Regions from separate parts of the Tardiphaga sp. 37S4 genome, predicted to be linked through region 3. Evidence: predicted binding sites of a transcription regulator. Region 3 holds the regulator's gene; each other region holds the start of a gene.

Region 1 (3,275 bases), 2.2 Mb from region 3:
CATTGCTGCCGGGGTTTTCTATTTGATCGAAGCTTGAGTGGTTGGACTTAGAAGTCCATGCCGCCCATGCCGCCGCCCGGAGGCATGCCGCCGCCGCCTGCGCCGCCCTTCTTGGGCAGCTCGGCAACCATGGCTTCCGTGGTGATCAGCAGGCCGGCAACCGAAGCTGCGTTCTGGATCGCTGCACGGACAACCTTGGTCGGATCGATAATGCCCTTCTTGAGCATGTCGCCGTAGGTGCCGGTCTGCGAGTCGAAGCCGTAGCTGTAGGTTGCGGTCTCGAGGACCTTGCCGACGATGACCGAACCGTCTTCGCCTGCGTTGATGGCGATCTGGCGAGCCGGAGCCGACAGGGCCTTGCGGACGATCTCGACGCCGGTCTTCTGGTCGTCGTTCGCGGTCTTGATCTTCTTCAGCTGTTCCGAAGCGCGGAGCAGAGCGACGCCGCCGCCGGGGACGATGCCTTCTTCAACCGCAGCGCGGGTCGCATGCATCGCGTCATCAACGCGGTCCTTGCGCTCCTTCACTTCGACTTCGGTCGCGCCGCCGACGCGGATGACGGCAACGCCGCCAGCCAGCTTGGCGAGACGCTCCTGCAGCTTCTCACGGTCGTAGTCCGAAGTGGTTTCTTCGATCTGCGCCTTGATCTGCGCCACGCGTGCTTCGATGTCGGCCTTCTTGCCGGCGCCGTTCACGATGGTGGAGTTTTCCTTGTCGATCATCACCTTCTTGGCGCGGCCGAGCATGGCAAGCGTGACGTTCTCGAGCTTGATGCCGAGATCTTCCGAGATCGCCTGGCCGCCGGTCAGGATCGCGATGTCCTGCAGCATGGCCTTGCGGCGATCGCCGAAGCCCGGAGCCTTGACGGCAGCGACCTTGAGGCCGCCACGCAGACGGTTGACGACGAGGGTGGCGAGAGCTTCGCCTTCAACGTCTTCTGCGACGATGACGAGCGGCTTGCCGGTCTGCACGACGGCTTCGAGCAGCGGCAGCATCTCGTTCAGCGAGGAGAGCTTCTTCTCGTTGATTAGGATGTAGGCGTCGTCGAATTCAACGCGCATCTTGTCGGCGTTGGTGACGAAGTAGGGCGAGATGTAGCCGCGGTCGAACTGCATGCCTTCGACGACGTCGAGTTCGGTTTCGAGCGACTTGGCTTCTTCAACCGTGATGACGCCTTCGTTGCCAACCTTCTTCATCGCGTCTGCGAGGAACTTGCCGATTTCCGCGTCGCCGTTGGCCGAAATGGTGCCGACCTGGGCGATTTCGTCGTTCGAGGTGACCTTCTTGGAGTTCTTGACGAGGTCAGCAACCACGGCTTCCACAGCCAGGTCGATGCCGCGCTTCAGATCCATCGGGTTCATGCCGGCAGCAACCGACTTGGCGCCTTCACGGACGATTGCCTGGGCGAGCACGGTAGCAGTGGTGGTGCCGTCGCCGGCTGCGTCGGCCGACTTCGAGGCCACTTCGCGCACCATCTGGGCGCCCATGTTCTCGAACTTGTCGTCGAGCTCGATTTCCTTGGCGACGGTGACGCCGTCCTTGGTGATGCGGGGCGCGCCGAACGACTTGTCGATGACGACGTTGCGGCCCTTCGGACCGAGCGTCACCTTCACGGCGTTGGCGAGAATGTCGACGCCGCGCAGCATCTTGTCGCGGGCATCAACGCCGAATTTCACTTCTTTAGCTGACATGTTTTGCTTCCTTGAAAATCAGGATGGGTGGGGAAAAGGCGCTTAAGCGGCCTTCTTCTTGGCGGGAGCGGCACCTTCGAGGACGCCCATGATGTCGCTTTCCTTCATGATCAGCAGGTCCTGACCATCGATCTTGACCTCGGTGCCCGACCACTTGCCGAACAGCACGCGCTCGCCGACCTTCAGATCGATCGGGATCAGCTTGCCGGCTTCGTCGCGGCCGCCCGGGCCGACGGAGACGATCTCGCCCTGGGAGGGCTTCTCTTTGGCGCTATCCGGAATGATGATGCCGCCAGCGGACTTCTCTTCGGCGTCGATACGCTTAACCACAACGCGATCGTGAAGCGGACGGAATTTCATGCAGTCCTCCTAAGTTTCTGTAGATGCTTGAGAAATTTAAATTGGCAGTCTGAGCCAACAAGTGCCAGCGCAGCTTGTCCGGACATAGGCCGAACGTTCCTCACCGGCAAGGGTCTGTATCAAATATTTTGGCACTCAAATATGACGGGTGCCAGAATTGGTTAAGACCCTCCGATACCGGTTCTCGAATCCGTTAGCATCCACGGTAAGTGGCTGCTAACACTCGGCTTTCAATACATTATTAAACTTTTAAGCTTGTGATGAAGACGTTGCTTGCGTCACATTTCATGCATCGTGTTGTCATGGGCGAAGTGGAAGCCGGTTCGCTGCAGTCAGCACGGTCACAGGAGAGCAGAGCGAAGTTCGACGTCAAACCGGAATCCACTTAGCCGAATGCGCTCTGTCCATGGAGGTTGAACATGGTCTCGAGAAATGCAGTTTCTGACGATTTCAGAAAGCAGGTGCTTGGCTACGGACTGACGACGGCACAGATCCTCTACCGCATGCCCGACCATCCCTCGCTGCTGCAGACCTATGTCTGGCAGAACTATGATTTGTTTCCGAAGTTTCCCGCGCTGAAGGATTTCCTTGATTTCTGGCAGGAGAAGCTCGATGGCCCGCTCTTTGCGGTCACCGTCGCGCATTCGAAACTGATCAAGCCGGCCGAGCTTCGTGCCGTGGATGGCGTCTTCCGGTTGCACTAGTCCGCGCCTCTCAACGCGCCGGATGAATTGCCGCTGTGCTGAACTACAGCTAGGTTCCCGGACGCGCTGGCCGTTTGTTAGGCATTGCGCCGGGTGGGAAACACGACATGGCGAAGCTGAAGCGAACGTCAAAGAGCGCGGCGAAAACGGCTGTGACGAAGAAGCCTGCGACACAGGTGGTAGCGAAAGCAGCAAAAAAGCTCGCTGTTGGCAAGCCGGCCAAGGCGAGTACAAAAGCTGTCGCCAAGGCCGCGGCGAAACCCGGCCCGCGCCGCAAGCAGCGCGTCGCGATCAGCCACTATCAGGAAGAAGCATTTCTCGGCGACGGCCTGCGTGCCTACGCGAAGTATCGCGATCTCGGCGTTGCCGCTGCGACCGGCGGTTTGGCGCATGCGCATGTCATCCGGCTGATCGGACCTTGCGATCCGAAAGAGGTCTCCAAGCTTCACTATCACGATGCCGAGTTTCAGCTGGTCTATGTGCTGAATGGCTGGGTGAAGGCCTATATGGAAGGCGAGGG
Region 2 (3,275 bases), 1.1 Mb from region 3:
GCAGGGTTGCCTGCGGGGGAACGACAACGGCGTCCGCCACGGGCAGAGGCGCGACGGCGACGTGGCGCGGCAATGCAAAAGCATGAAGCGGCGCAACCACAAAGGCGAAGATCGCTGCGAAGGTCAGATACGTCCCGCGCCAGCCGACGGCCTCAAGCAGAAGATGGGTCGCCGGCCAGCCGACCGTCGAGGCGAAGCCGCCTGCAAAGGTCACGAAGGTGATCTGCCGCCGCGCCGAGGCACCGAAGATACGCGTCAGCGTGGCAAAGGCGGGATCGTAGAGCGACGCCGACATCGCAGCGCCCAATAAGAGCCAGCAAGCCAGATAGGTCGCGGGATGATCGGCAACCGAAAACAGAGCGAGACCCAAGGCACCGGCCAATGCGCCCGATGCCATGACGACATTGCCGCCGTGGCGGTCGATCAATCCACCAACCACCGGCGACAGCAGTCCCGATACGATCAGCCCCAGCGAAAAGCCCGCCATGCCGAAGGCCAGCGACCAGCCATGCGCCGCCGTGACATGCGGCATGGTCAGCACCGGTGGATAGATCAGGATGCCCCAGGTCAGGATCTGGGTGAATGCCAGCACGAGGACCGCGCGGCCCGGTCCGAAAACGAGGTCGCGCAATCGATGCATGGGCTCACGTCTTCAAGGGAGTGGCGGGATCCGCCTTACGCCTCAGGTCAGGCCTTGTCAGGTCAGGCCTTGGGTGCGCAACGGACATAGACCATGTTGCCGTAGCGAACCGCAGCGTCCTTGTCGATGAAGCGTGTGACGAGAATCCGACCGTCGAAGGAGACGATCTCGCGATCCTTCTCACCACCGGCGGGACCGGGCGGGCCGATATAGTTCTTGCCGCTCGGCGAGCCCTTGAGGCGCAGTTCCTGCGGCGTCGCCTCGTCGGCGAGATGCATGATGACGCCGCCGGTGGCGCCCTGGCCGATGATATAGGGCTGCTTGCACTGGCCACGCGCGGCGTTCTCAGTGCGAACGCGATCATTGGGATTCATGTAAGACGCCAGACCCCAGCGGCCGACGAGTTCTTCCGAGCGGATCGAGGCTGGCAGTTCCGGCGCCGGCGGGGGCTCCGGCGGCGGTGTCGGCTGCGAGTTCCCAAAGCTGAACCCGCCCAATCCACCAGACGTGCCGCACCCGCCCAATGACAGCGCCAAAGTTGAAACGATCGCCAGATGGGCAACCGTGCGGGCGTAGCGTGACCTGATCATATTATCCCCTAGAGCAAATTCCCCGGCTGCCCGTCCCGGCAGCCAAGCGCAAAACACCTGACGGCGCAATGAGGTCGGCAGAATTACGCCGACTCTCCATTATGGTTTCCAGATCATCCTATATTGGCCTCACCAAGGCCTTAAGGCCTCGCTTGACTCAAAAAGCGTCTGGCCATATTTCCCGGACGCTCAATTAGCACTCCCGGAGCGCGATTGCTAAGGGAATGAGCCGGCCGCCTTGAGCGTTCCGGCTGGATTCCCGCCCGCCTCCGAGATGGCAACGAAATCGCAAACCCTAAAGGGACACTCCCATGGCCAAGACCAAATTCCGCCCGCTGCACGACCGCGTCGTCGTCAAGCGCATCGTCGCCGACGAGAAGACCAAGGGCGGCATCATCATCCCGGACAGCGCCAAGGAAAAGCCGTCTGAAGGCGAAGTCGTCGGCGTCGGCCCTGGCGGCCGCGACGAAGCCGGCAAGCTGATCCCGATCGACATCAAGGTCGGCGACAAGGTTCTGTTCGGCAAGTGGTCGGGCACCGAGATCAAACTCGACGGCGAAGAACTCCTCATCATGAAGGAGTCGGACATCATGGGCGTGATCGCCTAAAGGCGGTCCGCTCTCCAAACACTCGGACGTCATGCCCGGACTTGATCCGGGCATCCATCTGGCTTCTTCGCAGGAAGATGGATGGCCGGGTCAAGCCCGGCCATGACAGCGTTTTAATTTCAAATTCCCATCACTTGGAGCACCATCAACATGGCAGCCAAAGACGTTAAATTCTCCGGAGACGCGCGCGATCGCATGCTGCGCGGCGTCGACATTCTCGCCAACGCCGTCAAGGTCACGCTCGGTCCGAAGGGCCGCAATGTCGTGATCGAGAAGTCGTTCGGCGCTCCGCGCATCACCAAGGACGGCGTCACCGTCGCCAAGGAGATCGAGCTCGAGGACAAGTTCGAGAACATGGGCGCGCAGATGCTGCGCGAAGTTGCCTCGAAGACCAACGACACCGCAGGCGACGGTACCACCACCGCCACCGTGCTGGCCCAGGCCATCGTCCGTGAAGGCGCCAAGTCGGTTGCCGCCGGCATGAACCCGATGGACCTCAAGCGCGGCATCGATATCGCCGTCGCCGCCGTCATCAAGGACATCACCAAGCGCGCCAAGCCGGTTGCGTCTTCGGCTGAAGTCGCCCAGGTCGGCACCATCTCCGCCAACGGCGACGCTGCCATCGGCAAGATGATCGCCCAGGCAATGCAGAAGGTCGGCAACGAAGGCGTCATCACGGTTGAAGAGAACAAGTCGCTCGAGACCGAAGTCGACATCGTCGAGGGCATGAAGTTCGATCGCGGCTACCTGTCGCCCTACTTCGTCACCAATGCCGAGAAGATGACCGCCGAGCTCGAGGACGTGTACGTCCTGCTCGTCGAGAAGAAGATCTCCAGCCTGCAGGCCATGCTGCCGGTGCTCGAAGCCGTGGTGCAGTCGGGCAAGCCGCTGCTGATCATTGCTGAAGACGTCGAAGGTGAAGCGCTCGCCACCCTCGTGGTCAACCGCCTGCGCGGTGGCCTCAAGGTTGCTGCCGTCAAGGCACCAGGCTTCGGCGATCGCCGCAAGGCGATGCTGGAAGACCTTGCGATCCTGACCGGCGGTCAGCTCGTCTCGGAAGATCTCGGCATGAAGCTGGAAAGCGTCACGCTCGCCATGCTCGGCCGCGCCAAGAAGGTCGTGATCGACAAGGAAAACACCACCGTCGTCAACGGCGCTGGCAAGAAGCCGGCGATCGAAGCCCGCGTCAACCAGATCAAGGCGCAGATCGAGGAAACCACCTCGGACTACGACCGTGAGAAGCTGCAGGAGCGTCTGGCCAAGCTGGCTGGCGGCGTTGCCGTCATCCGCGTCGGCGGCGCGACTGAAGTCGAAGTGAAGGAAAAGAAGGATCGCGTGGATGACGCGCTGAACGCCACCCGCGCGGCCGTTCAGGAAGGCATCGTCCCCGGTGGCGGCACTGCGCTGCTGCGTGCCAAGAAGGCCGTCGGCCGTCTC
Region 3 (3,275 bases):
ACGACGAGGCCTGAATCATCCGCGAAGGCCGGCAATTGCGCGACATTGGCCGCGGCAATCGCCTTGATGGCGGCATTGGCCTTGAAGGTGTCGCCGGTCTCGTCGGGCTCGGCGAGGTCGAGTTCGCCGGCCGATACTGCTTCGATGCCATAGGGCGCCAGGAGATCGCGCATCTCGGCAAGCTTGCCGGGATTGTGGGTGGCGATGACGAGCTTCCCAGTGATTCGACGATGCATGATGCGAGTCTACGCCTGCTTGATGACTTGCGGAATCACGCGATGGCCATTTTCTGCAGTTCGACGAGGCGTCCGACGCCCTTTTGCGCCAGGGCCATCAGCTTCAGGAACTCGTCCTGCGTGAACGGCGTCTTCTCGGCGGTGCCCTGCACCTCGATGATGCGCCCGTCGCCGGTCATCACGAAATTGGCGTCGGTGTCGGCCTCGGAATCCTCGGCGTAGTCCAGATCAAGCACCGGTGTGCCCTGATAGATGCCGCAGGAAATTGCCGCGATATTGTCGCGCAGCACGTTGCCGCCGCCGTTCTTGAACATGTTGCGGTTCTTCATCCACGAGATGCAGTCGGCCAGCGCAACCCATGCGCCGGTGATCGACGCCGTACGGGTGCCCCCATCGGCCTGGATCACGTCGCAGTCGATGGTGATCTGGCGTTCGCCGAGCGCTTCGAGGTCGACGGCAGCGCGCAGCGAGCGGCCGATCAGGCGCTGGATCTCGACGGTGCGGCCGCCCTGCTTGCCGGATGCGGCTTCGCGGCGGGTGCGTTCCAGCGTGGCGCGGGGCAGCATGCCGTATTCGGCGGTGACCCAGCCGCGGCCCTGGCCCTTGAGCCATGGCGGCAGGCGCTCTTCCAGCGTGGCGGTCACCAGCACATGAGTGTCGCCGAATTTCACCATGCAGGAACCTTCGGCATATTTGACCACGCCGCGTTCCAGCGACACGGCGCGCAGTTCATCGGGCGCACGACGGCTTGGTCGCATGAGAAAATCCTTCCAAATGTCCAGAGAAAGCCTGTTCGCGGTGCTTTTAGGGGCCACGGACCGCAGCGGCAAGGGCAGGGCAGGTTCCACAACCGCAATGGTGCTTGTATCCGGGGGCTCGGGGCGACAGATTAGGTCCTCAAGGAGTACCCTGTGGCCCACCACGATCCGATCGGCCTGATTTCGCCGCATGCCGGGCTCGCCCAGCTCAATGAGCGATCGCGTGAGATCTTCCGGCAGATCGTCGAGAGCTATCTCGCCACCGGCGAACCTGTCGGTTCGCGCAATATTTCGCGCCTGATCACGGTTCCGCTGTCGCCGGCCTCGGTCCGCAACGTCATGTCGGACCTGGAGCAGCTCGGCCTGATCTATGCGCCGCATACCTCTGCAGGACGGCTGCCGACCGAACTCGGACTGCGGTTTTTTGTCGATGCCTTGATGCAGGTCGGTGACCTCACCGAGCCGGAGCGGCAATCGATCCAGCAGCAACTGTCCTCGGTGGGGCGCTCGCAGACGGTGGAGGCGGCGCTCGGCGAGGCGCTGACGCAGCTGTCCGGGCTGACCCGCGCGGCAGCGGTGGTTCTGACCGCCAAGTCCAATGTGCGGCTGAAACACATCGAATTCGTCCGTCTGGAGCCCGAAAAGGCGCTGGTCGTGTTGGTCGCCGAGGATGGCCAGGTCGAAAATCGCGTGCTGACCCTGCCGCCCGGCGTGCCATCGTCGGCGCTGAACGAGGCGTCGAACTTCCTCAATGCCCGGATTCGCGGCCGCACGCTGGCTGAGGCCCGGCTGGAGCTGGAGACGGCGCTGACCCAGAACCAGATCGAACTCGATCAGCTGACCCAGAAGGTCATTGCCGCCGGCATTGCCAGCTGGTCGGGTGGCGAGAAGGACGATAGGCAGCTGATCGTGCGCGGCCAGGCCAATCTGCTCGAGGATCTCCATGCGCTGGAGGATCTTGAACGCGTTCGCCTCCTGTTCGACGATCTCGAAGCCAAGCGCGAGGTGATCGACCTTCTCGGCCGGGCGGAGACGGCCGAAGGTGTCCGCATCTTCATCGGCTCGGAAAACAAGCTGTTCTCGCTGTCCGGCTCGTCCACGATCATTGCGCCCTACAGCGATGGCGCCGGCCATATTGTGGGCGTTCTCGGTGTCATCGGGCCGACCCGGCTGAACTATGCGCGGGTGATCCCGATGGTAGATTACGCGGCGCGCATCGTCAGCCGCATGCTCGGGGGCTGACAGATCGGCCGAATCCGGCCGGTTGTGCTTGATTTTCGGCGCTCAAACCCCGATATCCCGCTCAGCAATCCCACCATTTTGGCGTGTTTTTGAGAAGGCAGCGTGATGACTGATTCCAATGGGCAGAACGACAATCAGGACAAGACGGCAGCGGCCGCCGATCCGGTGGTCTCCAAGCCCTACATCATGCCGGACGATCCGGAACCGAATTCGGTCGAGGCCCTGACCAAGGAAGCCGCGGAATCGCGCGACAAGATGCTGCGCACGCTGGCGGAGATGGAAAATCTGCGCAAGCGGACCCAGAAGGAAGTCGCCGACGGCCGCACCTATGCGATCGCCAATTTTGCGCGCGAAGTGCTCGATATCGCCGACAGTCTGCAGCGCGCCCTCGATGCCGTGCCTGCCGACACCAAGGCCGCGGCCGATCCGGGCCTGAAGGCGCTCCTCGAAGGCGTGGAACTCACCGAGCGCTCGCTGCTCAACACGCTGGAAAAGAACGGCGTGAAGAAGTTCGACCCGTCGGGCGAGAAGTTCGATCCGAATTTCCAGCAGGCGATGTACGAAGTGCCCGACGCTTCCGTGCCTGCGGGCACCGTCGTTCAGGTCGTGCAGGCCGGCTACACCATTGGCGAGCGCGTGCTGCGCCCGGCGCTGGTCGGTGTCTCGAAGGGCGGCGCCAAGGTTGCACCTGTTTCGGAGTAACAGAGCCTCTGGCTGTCATCACCCGCGAAAGCGGGTGATCCAGTACACGCCGGTCTCAGTGAGTGATCACAAGCGCCGGTGATTACTGGGTCGCCCGATCCCAGCGCGCAATTGCGTGCCAGGTCGGGCGATGACAATGAGAGTATGGGTCAAGCCGCCAGATCGCCCGACTGAATACGCTTCACGCCGGCCTTGTTCATGTCGGCCCAGGCTTTGGCCAGTGAGCCCTGCGTGTCGATGCCGCGGCAGGCATCTTCGACTACATAGACATCGAAACCTGCTTTTCGCGCATCGAGCGCGGACCACGCGACACAGAAGTCGGTGGCGAGGCCGACGA

The links. Region 3 encodes HrcA, which represses chaperone genes, less so after heat shock. Its sites were predicted from a motif close to GTTAGCACTCNCNNNNNGNGAGTGCTAAC; they were not measured.
Region 1: a site for HrcA is predicted at 2,179-2,207, ahead of LPB73_RS06980 (co-chaperone GroES). Genes of this name have one in related genera too.
Region 2: a site for HrcA is predicted at 1,423-1,451, ahead of LPB73_RS20310 (co-chaperone GroES). Genes of this name have one in related genera too.

Annotation. Positions count from the first base shown of each region.
Region 1 covers NZ_CP088008.1:1,483,651-1,486,925, forward strand. The annotation lists gene groL (chaperonin GroEL) at 48-1,691, opposite strand; gene LPB73_RS06980 (co-chaperone GroES) at 1,734-2,051, opposite strand; gene LPB73_RS06985 (usg protein) at 2,471-2,755, shown strand; gene LPB73_RS06990 (cupin domain-containing protein) at 2,863-3,275, shown strand, end outside.
Region 2 covers NZ_CP088008.1:4,271,728-4,275,002, forward strand. The annotation lists gene LPB73_RS20300 (MFS transporter) at 1-640, opposite strand, end outside; gene LPB73_RS20305 (hypothetical protein) at 703-1,230, opposite strand; gene LPB73_RS20310 (co-chaperone GroES) at 1,542-1,838, shown strand; gene groL (chaperonin GroEL) at 1,989-3,275, shown strand, end outside.
Region 3 covers NZ_CP088008.1:5,387,642-5,390,916, reverse strand. The annotation lists gene rdgB (RdgB/HAM1 family non-canonical purine NTP pyrophosphatase) at 1-236, opposite strand, end outside; gene rph (ribonuclease PH) at 272-994, opposite strand; gene hrcA (heat-inducible transcriptional repressor HrcA) at 1,148-2,236, shown strand; gene grpE (nucleotide exchange factor GrpE) at 2,342-2,938, shown strand; gene pncA (bifunctional nicotinamidase/pyrazinamidase) at 3,088-3,275, opposite strand, start outside.